DNA from 3 places in the Pseudocitrobacter faecalis genome. Region 1 is predicted to be linked to each of the others. Evidence: predicted binding sites of a transcription regulator. Region 1 holds the regulator's gene; each other region holds the start of a gene.
What was found. The regulator PurR, encoded in region 1, represses purine synthesis genes. The targets are predictions, from matches to a motif close to CANGCAAACGTTTGCNTG.

Region 1 (4,216 bases):
CATACGCCGACTGCCTGCACGAATCGCAGAACGAGCAGGGTGGTGGCATCGCGTACCCACAGCATTCCCAGACAACCAAGGGCAAAAATCGTCAGGCCAATCAGCAGGACAGGCTTGCGGCCATAGCGATCTGAGAGCGGCCCCCACAGCAGCTGTGCTACGGCAAACCCGGCAAGGAATAAACTCAGACTCGCGCTCACGGCGGCAGCCGGTGTTTGCAGATCGCTTTGAATCGCGGCGAAAGCCGGAAGATACATATCGGTGGCGAGGAAGCCTAAAACACTCAGGCCCGCCAGCCAGACTAAAAATCCTTTCCCAGGTTGCATAAAAACGCCTTTTTTGTACAGATGAGGAGGCTGAGAGTGTAGAGAGTGAAAACTGCCTTGTGAAACGCTAATATTTGCGTAGTGGTTTCAAAAATTTTGTGAGCAGAAAATGTGGTCTGAATATTCGCTGGAAGTTGTGGATGCTGTCGCGCGGAACGGAAGCTTTAGCGGCGCGGCAAATGAGCTCCACCGTGTGCCTTCTGCAATCAGTTATACAGTACGGCAACTCGAGGAGTGGCTGGCGGTTCCGCTGTTTGAACGTCGTCACCGGGATGTGGAATTAACCCCTGCAGGGGCATGGTTTTTGAAAGAGGGGCGCTCTGTTATCAAAAAAATGCAGATCACCCGTCAGCAGTGTCAACAAATAGCCAACGGCTGGCGTGGGCAGTTGGCGATTGCCGTGGATAACATTGTCAAACCCGAACGCACACGACAGATGATTGTTGATTTCTATCGCCACTTCAGTGATGTAGAGCTGCTGGTCTACCAGGAAGTTTTTAATGGCGTATGGGATGCGCTGGCGGATGGGCGAGTTGAACTGGCGATTGGCGCGACACGCGCGATACCCGTAGGGGGGCGATATGCGTTCCGGGATATGGGCATGCTGAGCTGGCAGTGCGTGGTCGCCCGCTCGCATCCACTGGCACAAATGGAGGGGCCGCTCAGTGATGACGTGTTGCGCAACTGGCCGTCACTGGTGCGCGAAGATACATCGCGTTCGTTACCTAAACGTACCACCTGGTTACTGGATAACCAGAAGCGGGTCGTGGTACCGGACTGGGAATCGTCAGAAACCTGTTTATCTGCTGGATTATGCGTTGGAATGGTGCCAGATCATTTTGCGCAACCAAAGATTGATAAAGGCGAATGGGCGGCACTGGCACTGGAAAACCCGTTTCCCGATGCCGCCTGTTGTCTGACCTGGCAGCAAAACGACAGTTCACCAGCGCTAAGCTGGTTACTCGACTATTTAGGGGACAGTGAAACGCTGAACAATGAATGGTTGCGAACGCCCGACTCGAGCGTCCGCAAAGACGCTTAACGGCGGTAATCGCGGAACGGGCCGTCGGCCACGGAACGGCGTTCAATCAGGCGCGGGTGCACTTCGATGGACTGCGACTCTTCGCGTTTGCTGACGATTCTGTCCATCAGCATATTGAAGGCGGTTTCCCCGAGGGAGTCCTTCGGCTGGTGGATAGTGGTCAGTGCTGGCGTAAAGAAACGCGAGTTGCGCACGTTGTCATAACCAATCAGCGAGATATCCTGCGGCACGCGCAGGCCCATTTCGTCTGCGGCGCACAACGCGCCCATCGCCATGATATCGCCGCCGCAGAAGATAGCGGTAGGGCGCGGATTCTGGGACAGTATTTGCTGCATCGCGCGGTAGCCGGACTCCGGTTCGAAATCGCCCTGCACAATCCAGTTTTCCGGCACCTTGATCATCATCTCTTCCATGGCTTTCATAAAGCCAGCCAGACGACCCGCGCCGGTGTTACGCTCCAGTGGGCCTGGGATCACGCCGATTTCGCGATGTCCGCGTTCCACCAGATAACGACCAGCCATGTAGCCGCCTTCAAAGGCGTTATCAATAACCGAGTCGGTAAAGTCGGCTTTCGCTTCACCCCAGTCCATGACCACCATCGGAATATGGCGGTATTCTTCCAGCATTTGCAGCAATGATTCCGGATATTCTGAACACATCACCAGCAGGCCGTCCACGCGCTTCTGCGCCATCATTGAGAGATACGCGCGCTGTTTCTCAAGATTGTTCCACGCATTACCGAGGATCAGGGTATAGCCTTTCTGGAAGCAGTTCTTCTCAACGGCTTCAATAATTTCTGCAAAGTAGGCAGCTTCACTGCTGGTCGCCAACAAACCAATGGATTTGGTGTGATTGACCTTCAGACTGCGGGCCACGGCGCTGGGAGAGTAGTGCAATTCTTTGATTGCCGCCCACACCGCTTCACGCGTCTCTTCGGCGACAAAACGCGTCTTGTTAATCACATGTGATACAGTTGTAGTGGAAACGTTTGCGCGCTTCGCTACATCTTTAATAGTTGCCATTCCATCTCACTCCAGACCCGGGCCTGCCCCTGATCGATTCAATACGAAAACGTTTGCCTTCACTCACCCTGGCGCAATGTTATGAATTGCGGTTCGCCGGGAAAACGACACAGGACGACAGGAGGGGGTCAATGGCCGATACACTTTTTAATAAGCGTCGAATTTTGTCTTATCTTTGACAAAAGTGGAAGCGCAAAATCGGTTATTGCGTGAAATCCGGGAAGATTTTTGCGATTAAGTGTGCAAAAATGACATAGCTCACTTTTGGTGTGGGGATAATAAGGAGAAAAATTGATGAGTACCGAACTGAAGATGTCAATTACCACCACGGTTATTACGCTGGCGCTGATCGTTGCTGCTGCGCTGACCGCCGTCCTGCATTAACCCATCCTAAAGGGAGAGACGGCTCTCCCTCTCTTCGATTGTTATCAATTCAGCAAAAATATTTTGCTAATTTGTTCACTTCTGTTTTTTTGTGATTGATGTCATGCTTTTGCCATCTGTTGTCACGCCGCCTTGCGTTTGCGGCAAACCGGAGTCAAAGCATGAAAGTGAATTATCCCTTACTGGCGTTAGCCGTAGGCGCATTCGGAATCGGTACCACCGAATTTTCGCCAATGGGGCTATTACCCGTTATTGCCAAAGGGGTTGATGTCTCGATTCCCGCCGCTGGCATGTTGATCAGCGCTTACGCTGTAGGTGTGATGGTTGGCGCGCCGCTGATGACGCTGCTGCTTTCACATCGCGCACGGCGCAACGCGTTAATCTTCCTGATGGCGATTTTCACTTTGGGCAACGTCCTTTCCGCGATTGCACCGGATTACACTACGTTAATGCTGTCGCGCATTATTACCAGCCTCAATCACGGTGCGTTCTTTGGTCTGGGATCGGTTGTTGCCGCAAGCGTGGTACCGAAAGATAAACAAGCGAGCGCCGTCGCGACCATGTTTATGGGGCTGACCATCGCCAACATCGGCGGCGTTCCGGCGGCAACATGGCTCGGAGAAACGATCGGCTGGCGTATGTCGTTCCTGGCGACGGCCGGGCTCGGCGTGATTGCGATTATTGGTCTGTGGCTGTCGCTGCCGAAAGGCGGGGCGGGTGAGAAACCGGACGTGAAGCGTGAACTGTCGGTGCTGGTTCGCCCGCAGGTACTGTCTGCGTTGCTCACCACCGTGCTGGGCGCGGGGGCGATGTTCACGCTCTATACCTACATTTCGCCGGTGCTGCACACTATCACGGATGCGACACCTGCCTTTATCACATTGATGTTGGTGCTGATTGGTGTAGGTTTCTCCATCGGCAACTATCTTGGTGGTAAATTTGCAGACCGTTCAGTCAGCGGTACCCTGAAAGGTTTTCTGCTGCTGTTAATGTTGATAATGCTGGCGATCCCGTTCCTGGCGCGCACGGAAATCGGTGCCGCATTCAGTATGGTGGTGTGGGGCGCGGCGACCTTTGCGGTGGTGCCACCGTTGCAGATGCGCGTAATGCGTGTTGCGCATGAAGCGCCGGGGCTTTCTTCTTCCGTCAACATTGGCGCGTTTAATCTCGGTAATGCTTTAGGTGCCGTAGCCGGTGGTGCGGTGATTTCTGGCGGACTGGGTTACAGCTTTGTGCCGGTGATGGGGGCGATTGTGGCAGGACTGGCGCTACTGCTGGTTTTCTTCAGCAGCCGCTCTCAGGGTGAAGAGGTCGTGGTAAGCCAGTAACAACAACGCAGAAGGGGAAACCCTTCTGCGTCATTTTCTTTATGCCGCCAGATTCTCAGCAACAAACTTCCAGTTTACCAGCGCCCAGAAGTGCTCCAGATAGCTAACGCGTGC
Region 2 (4,216 bases), 2.7 Mb from region 1:
CTCGACCACGTAGAGGGTTCCCGCGAGCGCGCCCGCCGTGGTGAACTGCTGTTCGGTACCGTCGACACCTGGCTTATCTGGAAAATGACCCAGGGGCGCGTGCACGTCACCGATTACACCAACGCCTCACGTACCATGCTGTTCAACATCAATGAACTGGACTGGGACGACAAAATGCTCGAGGTGCTCGACATCCCGCGCGCTATGCTGCCGGAAGTGCGCAAATCCTCCGAAGTATATGGCCAGACCAACATCGGTGGGAAAGGCGGCACGCGTATTCCGATCGCCGGGATCGCAGGCGATCAGCAGGCGGCGCTTTTCGGTCAGCTGTGCGTGAAGGAAGGGATGGCGAAAAACACCTACGGCACCGGCTGCTTTATGCTGATGAACACCGGCGAAAAAGCGGTGAAATCGGAGCATGGCCTGCTGACCACCATTGCCTGTGGCCCGCGCGGTGAAGTGAACTATGCGCTGGAAGGCGCGGTGTTTATGGCTGGTGCCTCTATTCAGTGGCTGCGTGATGAAATGAAACTCATCAGCGACGCGTTCGACTCTGAGTATTTCGCCACCAAAGTGAAAGATACCAACGGTGTGTATGTGGTTCCGGCGTTTACCGGCCTTGGAGCCCCCTACTGGGATCCGTATGCGCGCGGCGCGATTTTCGGCCTGACGCGCGGCGTCAACTCGAATCACATTATTCGCGCCACGCTGGAATCCATTGCATATCAAACGCGCGACGTGCTGGAAGCGATGCAAGCTGACTCCGGCATTCGTCTGCACGCCCTGCGCGTGGATGGCGGCGCGGTTGCCAATAATTTCCTGATGCAGTTCCAGTCAGACATTCTGGGTACCCGTGTAGAGCGCCCGGAAGTCCGCGAAGTGACCGCGTTAGGTGCTGCGTATCTCGCGGGCCTGGCAGTAGGCTTCTGGCAGAATCTGGATGAATTGCAGGAGAAAGCGGTAATTGAGCGTGAATTCCGCCCGGGCATCGAAACGACCGAGCGTAATTATCGTTACAGCGGCTGGAAAAAAGCGGTGAAACGCGCGCTGGCGTGGGAAGATCACGACGAGTAAAAAACGATGGCGGGGGCGCTTCGCTTGCCCGCCCTACAAAGAATTGCGATCGATGTAGGGCGGGCAAGCGAAGCGCCCCCGCCACATTCCCCGCACTGATTAGCCAAACATCGGTAACATCAGATAGAGCTTAATCACCAGCGCATTGACGATATCAAGGAAGAACGCTCCCACCATTGGTACCACCAGGAACGCCGTATGCGACGGGCCGAAACGTTCGGTAATCGCCTGCATATTAGCAATCGCCGTTGGCGTCGCCCCCAGGCCAAAGCCGCAGTGACCTGCTGCCAGCACCGCCGCATCGTAGTTTTTACCCATCATCCGGTAGGTGACGAACATCGCGTACAGCGCCATCGCCAGCGTCTGTGCCCCCAGAATCGCCAACATCGGTAGCGCTAATGAAGCCAACTCCCACAGTTTGAGGCTCATTAAGGCCATCGCCAGGAAGAGTGACAGGCTGACGTTGCCAAGCACCGACACCGCACGTTCAAAGACACGATAAAACCCGACCAGCGCGAGGCCGTTACTCAGGATAACGCCAATAAACAGCACGCACACAAAGGTTGGCAATTCAAACATGGTGCCGGTCAGCAGTTGCGCAACGACTCGCCCGACCGTCAGACAAATCGCAATCAATGCGATGGTTTCAATCAACACCAACGAGGTGATAACGCGCCCAACGTCCGGCTTTTCAAACGCCGTCGGCACTTCCTGATCCTCTGGTGTACCGTCCGGCGAGGAAGAGTGTTTGACCAGATAACGCGCCACGGGCCCGCCAATCAGGCCACCCAGCACCAGGCCAAATGTTGCGCAAGCCATCGCGACTTCCGTTGCGCTGGTAAAACCGTAGCGTTCGGTAAACAGTTTGCCCCACGCCGCCCCGGTACCATGCCCGCCAGAGAGCGTAATCGAGCCTGCCAGTAAGCCCATTAGCGGATCCAGCCCCAGCATTTTCGCCATGCCAATGCCGATGGCGTTCTGCATCAGCAGCAGCCCCACCACCACTATCAGAAAGGTGCCTAATACTTTTCCGCCCGCTCGCAGACTGGAGAGGTTGGCGTTCAGACCAATGGTGGCGAAGAAGGCCAGCATCAGCGGGTCTTTCAGACTCATATCGAAGTCGATTTCCCAACCCATGCTTTTTTTCAGCACCAGCAGAGCCAGCGCCACCAGCAGCCCACCGGCGACCGGTTCTGGAATGGTATATTTTTTAAAGAAGGGGACGGAGTGAACCAGTTTGCGCCCTAACAGCAGCACCATAGTCGCCGCGACCAGCGTAGATAACGTATCGAGATGAAACATATTTGAAGCTCCTTACCTGACGCATGATTCATTCATACGCGACGTATTTCCTGTGTCGTTGAGATCTCATCGTAAGATCAGGGAGCAGATTGTAATCAATAAATGCGCAAAAATGACAGAAAAAGGTTAATCACGCCGATAAATCATTTATGTAATGAATAATTGATAAAAATTAAGATCCGGTATTTTTTTAACGCCTTCCCAAAGCAACCGTTTGCTTTTACCCACCAGTCCGATAAAATCGCCACTTTTCCACCACGAGATCGCCTCTGATGTCCGCCAACACCCTTGAGTCAGAAAATGCGCAACCGGTTGCGCACACTCAAAACAGCGAATTGATTTACCGCTTAGAAGACCGCCCGCCGCTGCCACAAACCCTCTTTGCCGCACTGCAACACTTGCTGGCGATGTTTGTTGCGGTGATCACGCCTGCCCTGCTGATTTGTCAGGCGCTGGGTCTGCCGGCAGCGGATACTCAGCACATTATCAGTATGTCGCTCTTCGCTTCCGGTGTGGCGTCCATCATTCAGATTAAAGCCTGGGGGCCGGTGGGTTCGGGTCTATTGTCTATTCAGGGCACCAGCTTTAACTTTGTTGCGCCGCTGATTATGGGCGGTACCGCGCTGAAAACCGGTGGTGCCGATGTGCCGACGATGATGGCGGCGCTGTTTGGTACGCTGATGCTGGCGAGTTGTACAGAAATGGTGCTTTCGCGCGTGCTGCATCTGGCGCGTCGTATTATCACGCCGCTGGTTTCCGGCGTGGTGGTCATGATTATCGGGCTGTCACTGATTCAGGTTGGCCTGACATCCATTGGCGGCGGTTATGCGGCGATGAGCAACAACACCTTTGGCGCGCCAAAAAATCTGCTGCTGGCGGGTATCGTACTGGTACTGATTATTCTGCTTAACCGCCAGCGCAACCCGTACCTGCGCATTGCATCGCTGGTCATTGCCATGGCGGCAGGTTATCTGATGGCCTGGTTCCTCGGCATGCTGCCAGAAAATACCGCGCCGACCAACACCGACCTGTTGATGATCCCAACCCCGCTGTACTATGGCCTGGGCATCGACTGGAACCTGCTGCTGCCGCTGATGCTGGTCTTTATGATCACCTCACTGGAAACAATTGGTGATATTACGGCGACTTCTGACGTCTCTGAGCAACCGGTCTCCGGCCCGGTATACATGAAGCGCCTGAAAGGCGGCGTGCTGGCTAATGGCCTGAACTCGTTTGTCTCTGCGGTGTTCAACACCTTCCCGAACTCCTGCTTTGGTCAGAACAATGGCGTAATTCAGTTGACCGGCGTTGCCAGCCGCTACGTTGGCTTTGTCGTTGCGCTGATGTTGATCGTGCTGGGTCTGTTCCCGGCGGTAAGCGGTTTTGTGCAGCACATTCCTGAGCCGGTTCTGGGCGGCGCAACGCTGGTGATGTTCGGCACCATCGCCGCATCCGGCGTGCGTATTGTTTCCCGCGAACCGCTGAATCGCCGCGCAATTCTGATTATTGCCCTTTCACTGGCCATCGGCCTGGGCGTTTCCCAGCAGCCGCAAATCCTTCAGTTTGCGCCGGACTGGCTGAAAAACCTGCTCTCCTCTGGTATCGCCGCTGGCGGTATCACCGCGATTGTTCTGAATCTGGTCTTCCCGCCAGAGAAAGAGTAATCCGCTTTGCCGGATGGCGGTGACGTCATCCGGCATTATCCCCACACGCTGACACCGAATTTCACCCTTCTTACCTTGAGCATTGCGCATAATTCGTGCATAACTGCCTTATGTGCCCTTCTCAGGATGGAAGATCATGAAATTTATTGGAAAGCTGATTCTCTGGCTTCTCGTTG
Region 3 (4,216 bases), 820 kb from region 1:
GTGGCGATATCTCGTTGAGCTATTTTGAATACGGTACGCTTTCCGCATTGTGGCTGTTTAAACAAGCCGCGCTGGATGTGGTCATTCTGGAAGTTGGGCTCGGCGGGCGACTGGATGCCACCAACCTGGTGGATCCGGATGTCGCGGTCATTACCAGTATCGCACTGGATCACACCGACTGGCTGGGGCCGGATCGCGAAAGTATTGGTCGTGAAAAAGCCGGTATCTTCCGTGCCGGGCGTCCTGCGGTCGTCGGTGAACCTGATATGCCGACGACAATTGCTGATGTGGCGCGTGAAAAGGGCGCACAGTTGTTACAACGTGATATTGCCTGGCAGTATGGCGTGGACGCTGAAAGCTGGTGGTTTAGCGATGCGACAGGCCGCCTGGATGCGCTGCCGTTGCCGCAGGTGCCGCAACCTAATGCGGCGACCGCACTGGCGGCACTGCGTGCCAGTGGCCTTAACGTTAGCGAGCAGGCCATTCGTGACGGTATCGCCGGTGCCATTCTGCCGGGGCGCTTTCAGACTATCCAGACCTCACCGCGCGTGATTCTGGACGTTGCTCATAACCCGCATGCCGCCGCGTACCTCGCCGGGCGTCTCAAATCTGAGCCGCTGACCGGGCGCGTTCTGGCGGTTATTGGTATGCTGCATGATAAGGATATCGCCGGTACGCTGGCGTGTCTGGAAGGTGTGGTCGATAGCTGGTATTGTGCGCCTTTAGAAGGGCCGCGCGGGGCCACCGCTGAAGAGCTGGTGAAACACTTACGCGCAGGAACCGTCTACGCCAGCGTGGCGCAGGCGTGGCACGCGGCGATGGCCGATGCCGGGCCAGAAGATACGGTGCTGGTGTGTGGCTCATTCCACACGGTAGCGCATGTAATGGAAGAGTTAGACGCGGGGAGAGCCGGTGGCAAGTAAGTTTCAGAACCGCTTAGTCGGGACAATTGTGCTGGTAGCGCTGGGCGTCATTGTGCTGCCAGGGCTGCTCGACGGGCAGAAAAAACACTACCAGGATGAGTTTGCCGCGATCCCGTTGGTGCCAAAACCGGGCGACCGCGATGAGCCCGATATGCTGCCGACGGCGACGCAGGCGCTGCCTGCTCAGCCGCCGGAAGGCGCGGCGGAAGAAGTGAGAGCGGGCGATGCGGCTGCACCGTCGCTCGATCCGGGGCGTTTTGCCGCAGCGAACAACAACGGCATCGATCCTGCGCCGGTGCAAGTGGAACAACCGAAGCCAAAACCCAAACCGGTTGAGCCGCCGAAACCGAAGCCGCAGCCAGCGCGTGATGTCGCCAGCGAGCAAATCGCCGCCGCGACTGAAACACCGCCCGCCAAACCGACGCCTGCTGAAAAACCGGCCCCGGAAGGGAAGGCGTACGTCGTGCAGCTTGGCGCGTTGAAAAACGCCGATAAAGTCAACGAGATTGTCGCGTCGCTTCGCGGTGCGGGCTATCGCGTCTACACGTCGCCTTCCACGCCAGTTCAGGGTAAAATTACCCGCATCCTGGTAGGGCCTGATGCGTCGAAAGAGAAGCTTAAAGGTTCGCTTGGCGAGCTTAAGCAGCTCTCCGGGCTGAGCGGGGTGGTGATGGGGTATTCGCCAAATTAAAGGTGACCCTCACCCTAGCCCTCTCCCTGAGGGAGAGGGAACCGATCGAGCATGGTGTAAAGGTCGGTGCGGGTTTTCTCCTTTTCCTGAGGTGAGGGAACCGATCGAGCACGATGTAAAGGTCGGTGCGGGTATTTCCCCCTCCCTTAGGTGAGGGAACCGATCGAGCACGATGTAAAGGTCGGTGCGGGTTTTCTCCCTCTCCCTAAGGTGAGGCAACCGATCGAGCACGATGTAAAGGTCGGTGTGGGTTTTCTCCCTCTCCCTGAGGGAGAGGGCCGGGGTGAGGGGATTAAAAACCCCTCCAGAAGCGATGGCGTTGAACATTTTTTCAGCGCCATTTTTATTTTCGCAGGGAAAGGAAATCCCTACGCAAACGTTTTCTTTTTCTGTTAGAATGCGCCCCGAACCGGATGACAGGGCGTAGCATCGTGGGACACATATGGTCTGGATTGATTACGCCATTATCGCGGTAATAGGTTTTTCCTGTCTGGTTAGCCTTATCCGTGGCTTTGTTCGTGAAGCGTTATCGCTGGTGACATGGGGCTGTGCCTTCTTTGTCGCGAGTCATTACTACACGTACCTGTCCGTCTGGTTCACGGGCTTTGATGATGAACTGGTTCGCAACGGGATTGCTATCGCGGTACTGTTTATCGCGACGCTTATCGTCGGCGCTATCGTTAACTACGTTATCGGTCAACTGGTGGAAAAAACCGGTTTATCGGGAACGGACAGGGTGTTGGGCATCTGTTTTGGTGCGCTACGCGGGGTGTTAATCGTCGCCGCTATTCTGTTCTTCCTTGATACCTTTACCGGTGTGGCGAAAAGCGAAGACTGGCATAAATCGCAGCTTATCCCGCAGTTCAGTTTCATCATCAGATGGTTCTTTGACTATCTGCAAAGCTCGTCAAGTTTCTTGCCCAGGACATAAGTCCTGAGATGTGGCTTAACGAGGAAAAGACGTATGTGCGGTATTGTCGGTATCGCCGGTGTTATGCCGGTCAACCAGTCGATTTATGATGCGTTAACGGTGCTGCAGCATCGTGGACAGGATGCCGCGGGCATCATCACCATTGATGCAAACAACTGTTTCCGTTTACGTAAGGCAAACGGGCTGGTCAGCGATGTCTTTGAAGCTCGCCATATGCAGCGTATGCAGGGCAACATGGGGATTGGCCACGTGCGTTACCCAACCGCTGGCAGCTCCAGCGCGTCTGAGGCGCAACCTTTCTACGTCAACTCCCCGTATGGCATTACGCTTGCCCATAACGGCAACCTGACCAACGCGCACGAACTGCGTCAAAAACTGTTCGAAGAGAAGCGCCGCCACATCAACACCACCTCTGATTCCGAGATCCTGCTGAATATCTTCGCCAGCGAACTCGACAACTTCCGTCATTATCCGCTGGAAGCCGATAACATCTTCGCCGCAATTGCGGCGACCAACCGTCAAATCCGTGGCGCTTACGCCTGCGTGGCAATGATTATCGGTCACGGCATGGTCGCCTTCCGCGACCCGAACGGCATTCGCCCGCTGGTGCTGGGCAAACGCGATATTGGTGATGGCCGCACGGAATATATGGTTGCTTCCGAAAGCGTGGCGCTCGATACCCTGGGCTTTGAGTTCCTGCGCGACGTGGCGCCGGGCGAAGCGGTGTATATCACCGAGAAGGGGCAGCTCTTCACCCGCCAGTGCGCGGATAACCCGGTCAGCAACCCGTGCTTGTTCGAGTACGTCTATTTCGCGCGCCCGGACTCCTTTATCGACAAGATTTCCGTTTACAGCGCGCGCGTGAATATGGGCACCAAACTGGGTGAAAAGATTGCCCGCGAGTGGGAAGACCTGGACATTGACGTGGTGATCCCGATTCCGGAAACCTCCTGCGATATCGCGCTGGAAATCGCGCGTATTCTGGGCAAACCGTATCGTCAGGGCTTCGTGAAAAACCGCTACGTTGGCCGTACCTTTATCATGCCGGGCCAGCAACTGCGTCGTAAATCGGTGCGCCGTAAGCTTAACGCCAACCGTGCCGAGTTCCGCGATAAAAATGTCCTGCTGGTCGATGACTCGATCGTGCGCGGCACCACCTCAGAGCAGATTATCGAGATGGCACGTGAAGCCGGGGCGAAGAAGGTGTATCTGGCCTCCGCCGCACCGGAAATTCGTTTCCCGAACGTCTACGGTATCGACATGCCAACCGCGACCGAGCTGATTGCCCACGGTCGTGAAGTCGACGAAATTCGCCAGATCATCGGCGCAGACGGTCTTATCTTCCAGGATCTGGACGATCTGATCGACGCGGTACGCGCAGAAAACCCGGATATTCAACAGTTTGAATGTTCTGTATTTAACGGTGTATACGTCACTAAAGATGTCGATCAACAGTACCTCGATTATCTCGATTCCCTGCGTAACGACGACGCCAAAGCGGTGCAGTTGCAGAACGAAGTGGAAAACTTAGAGATGCATAACGAAGGTTAACGCGTCTAACGCCAGGGCAACCTGGCGTTTTCTTTTCTGTACCCCCAATCCTATCCCTCTCTTTTCGCAGTAATTTCGTCTTCCTCACATTTTTCAGAATCCGTTTTTCAATAGTGTGAA

Region 2: ACOXYR_RS21945 (nucleobase:cation symporter-2 family protein) is a predicted target of PurR. The motif match lies at 2,580-2,597, and genes of this name have one in related genera.
Region 3: cvpA (colicin V production protein) is a predicted target of PurR. The motif match lies at 1,984-2,001, and genes of this name have one in related genera.

The regions. Positions count from the first base shown of each region.
Region 1 covers NZ_CBDDNJ010000002.1:1,838,676-1,842,891, forward strand. The annotation lists gene punC (purine nucleoside transporter PunC) at 1-326, opposite strand, end outside; gene punR (DNA-binding transcriptional activator PunR) at 436-1,368, shown strand; gene purR (HTH-type transcriptional repressor PurR) at 1,365-2,390, opposite strand; gene cydH (cytochrome bd-I oxidase subunit CydH) at 2,685-2,774, shown strand; gene ACOXYR_RS09575 (MFS transporter) at 2,936-4,102, shown strand; gene sodB (superoxide dismutase [Fe]) at 4,142-4,216, opposite strand, start outside.
Region 2 covers NZ_CBDDNJ010000002.1:4,551,263-4,555,478, reverse strand. The annotation lists gene glpK (glycerol kinase GlpK) at 1-1,074, shown strand, start outside; gene gltS (sodium/glutamate symporter) at 1,174-2,376, opposite strand; gene ACOXYR_RS21945 (nucleobase:cation symporter-2 family protein) at 2,649-4,040, shown strand; gene ACOXYR_RS21940 (AsmA family protein) at 4,177-4,216, shown strand, end outside.
Region 3 covers NZ_CBDDNJ010000002.1:1,015,180-1,019,395, forward strand. The annotation lists gene folC (bifunctional tetrahydrofolate synthase/dihydrofolate synthase) at 1-923, shown strand, start outside; gene dedD (cell division protein DedD) at 913-1,614, shown strand; gene cvpA (colicin V production protein) at 2,057-2,545, shown strand; gene purF (amidophosphoribosyltransferase) at 2,579-4,096, shown strand.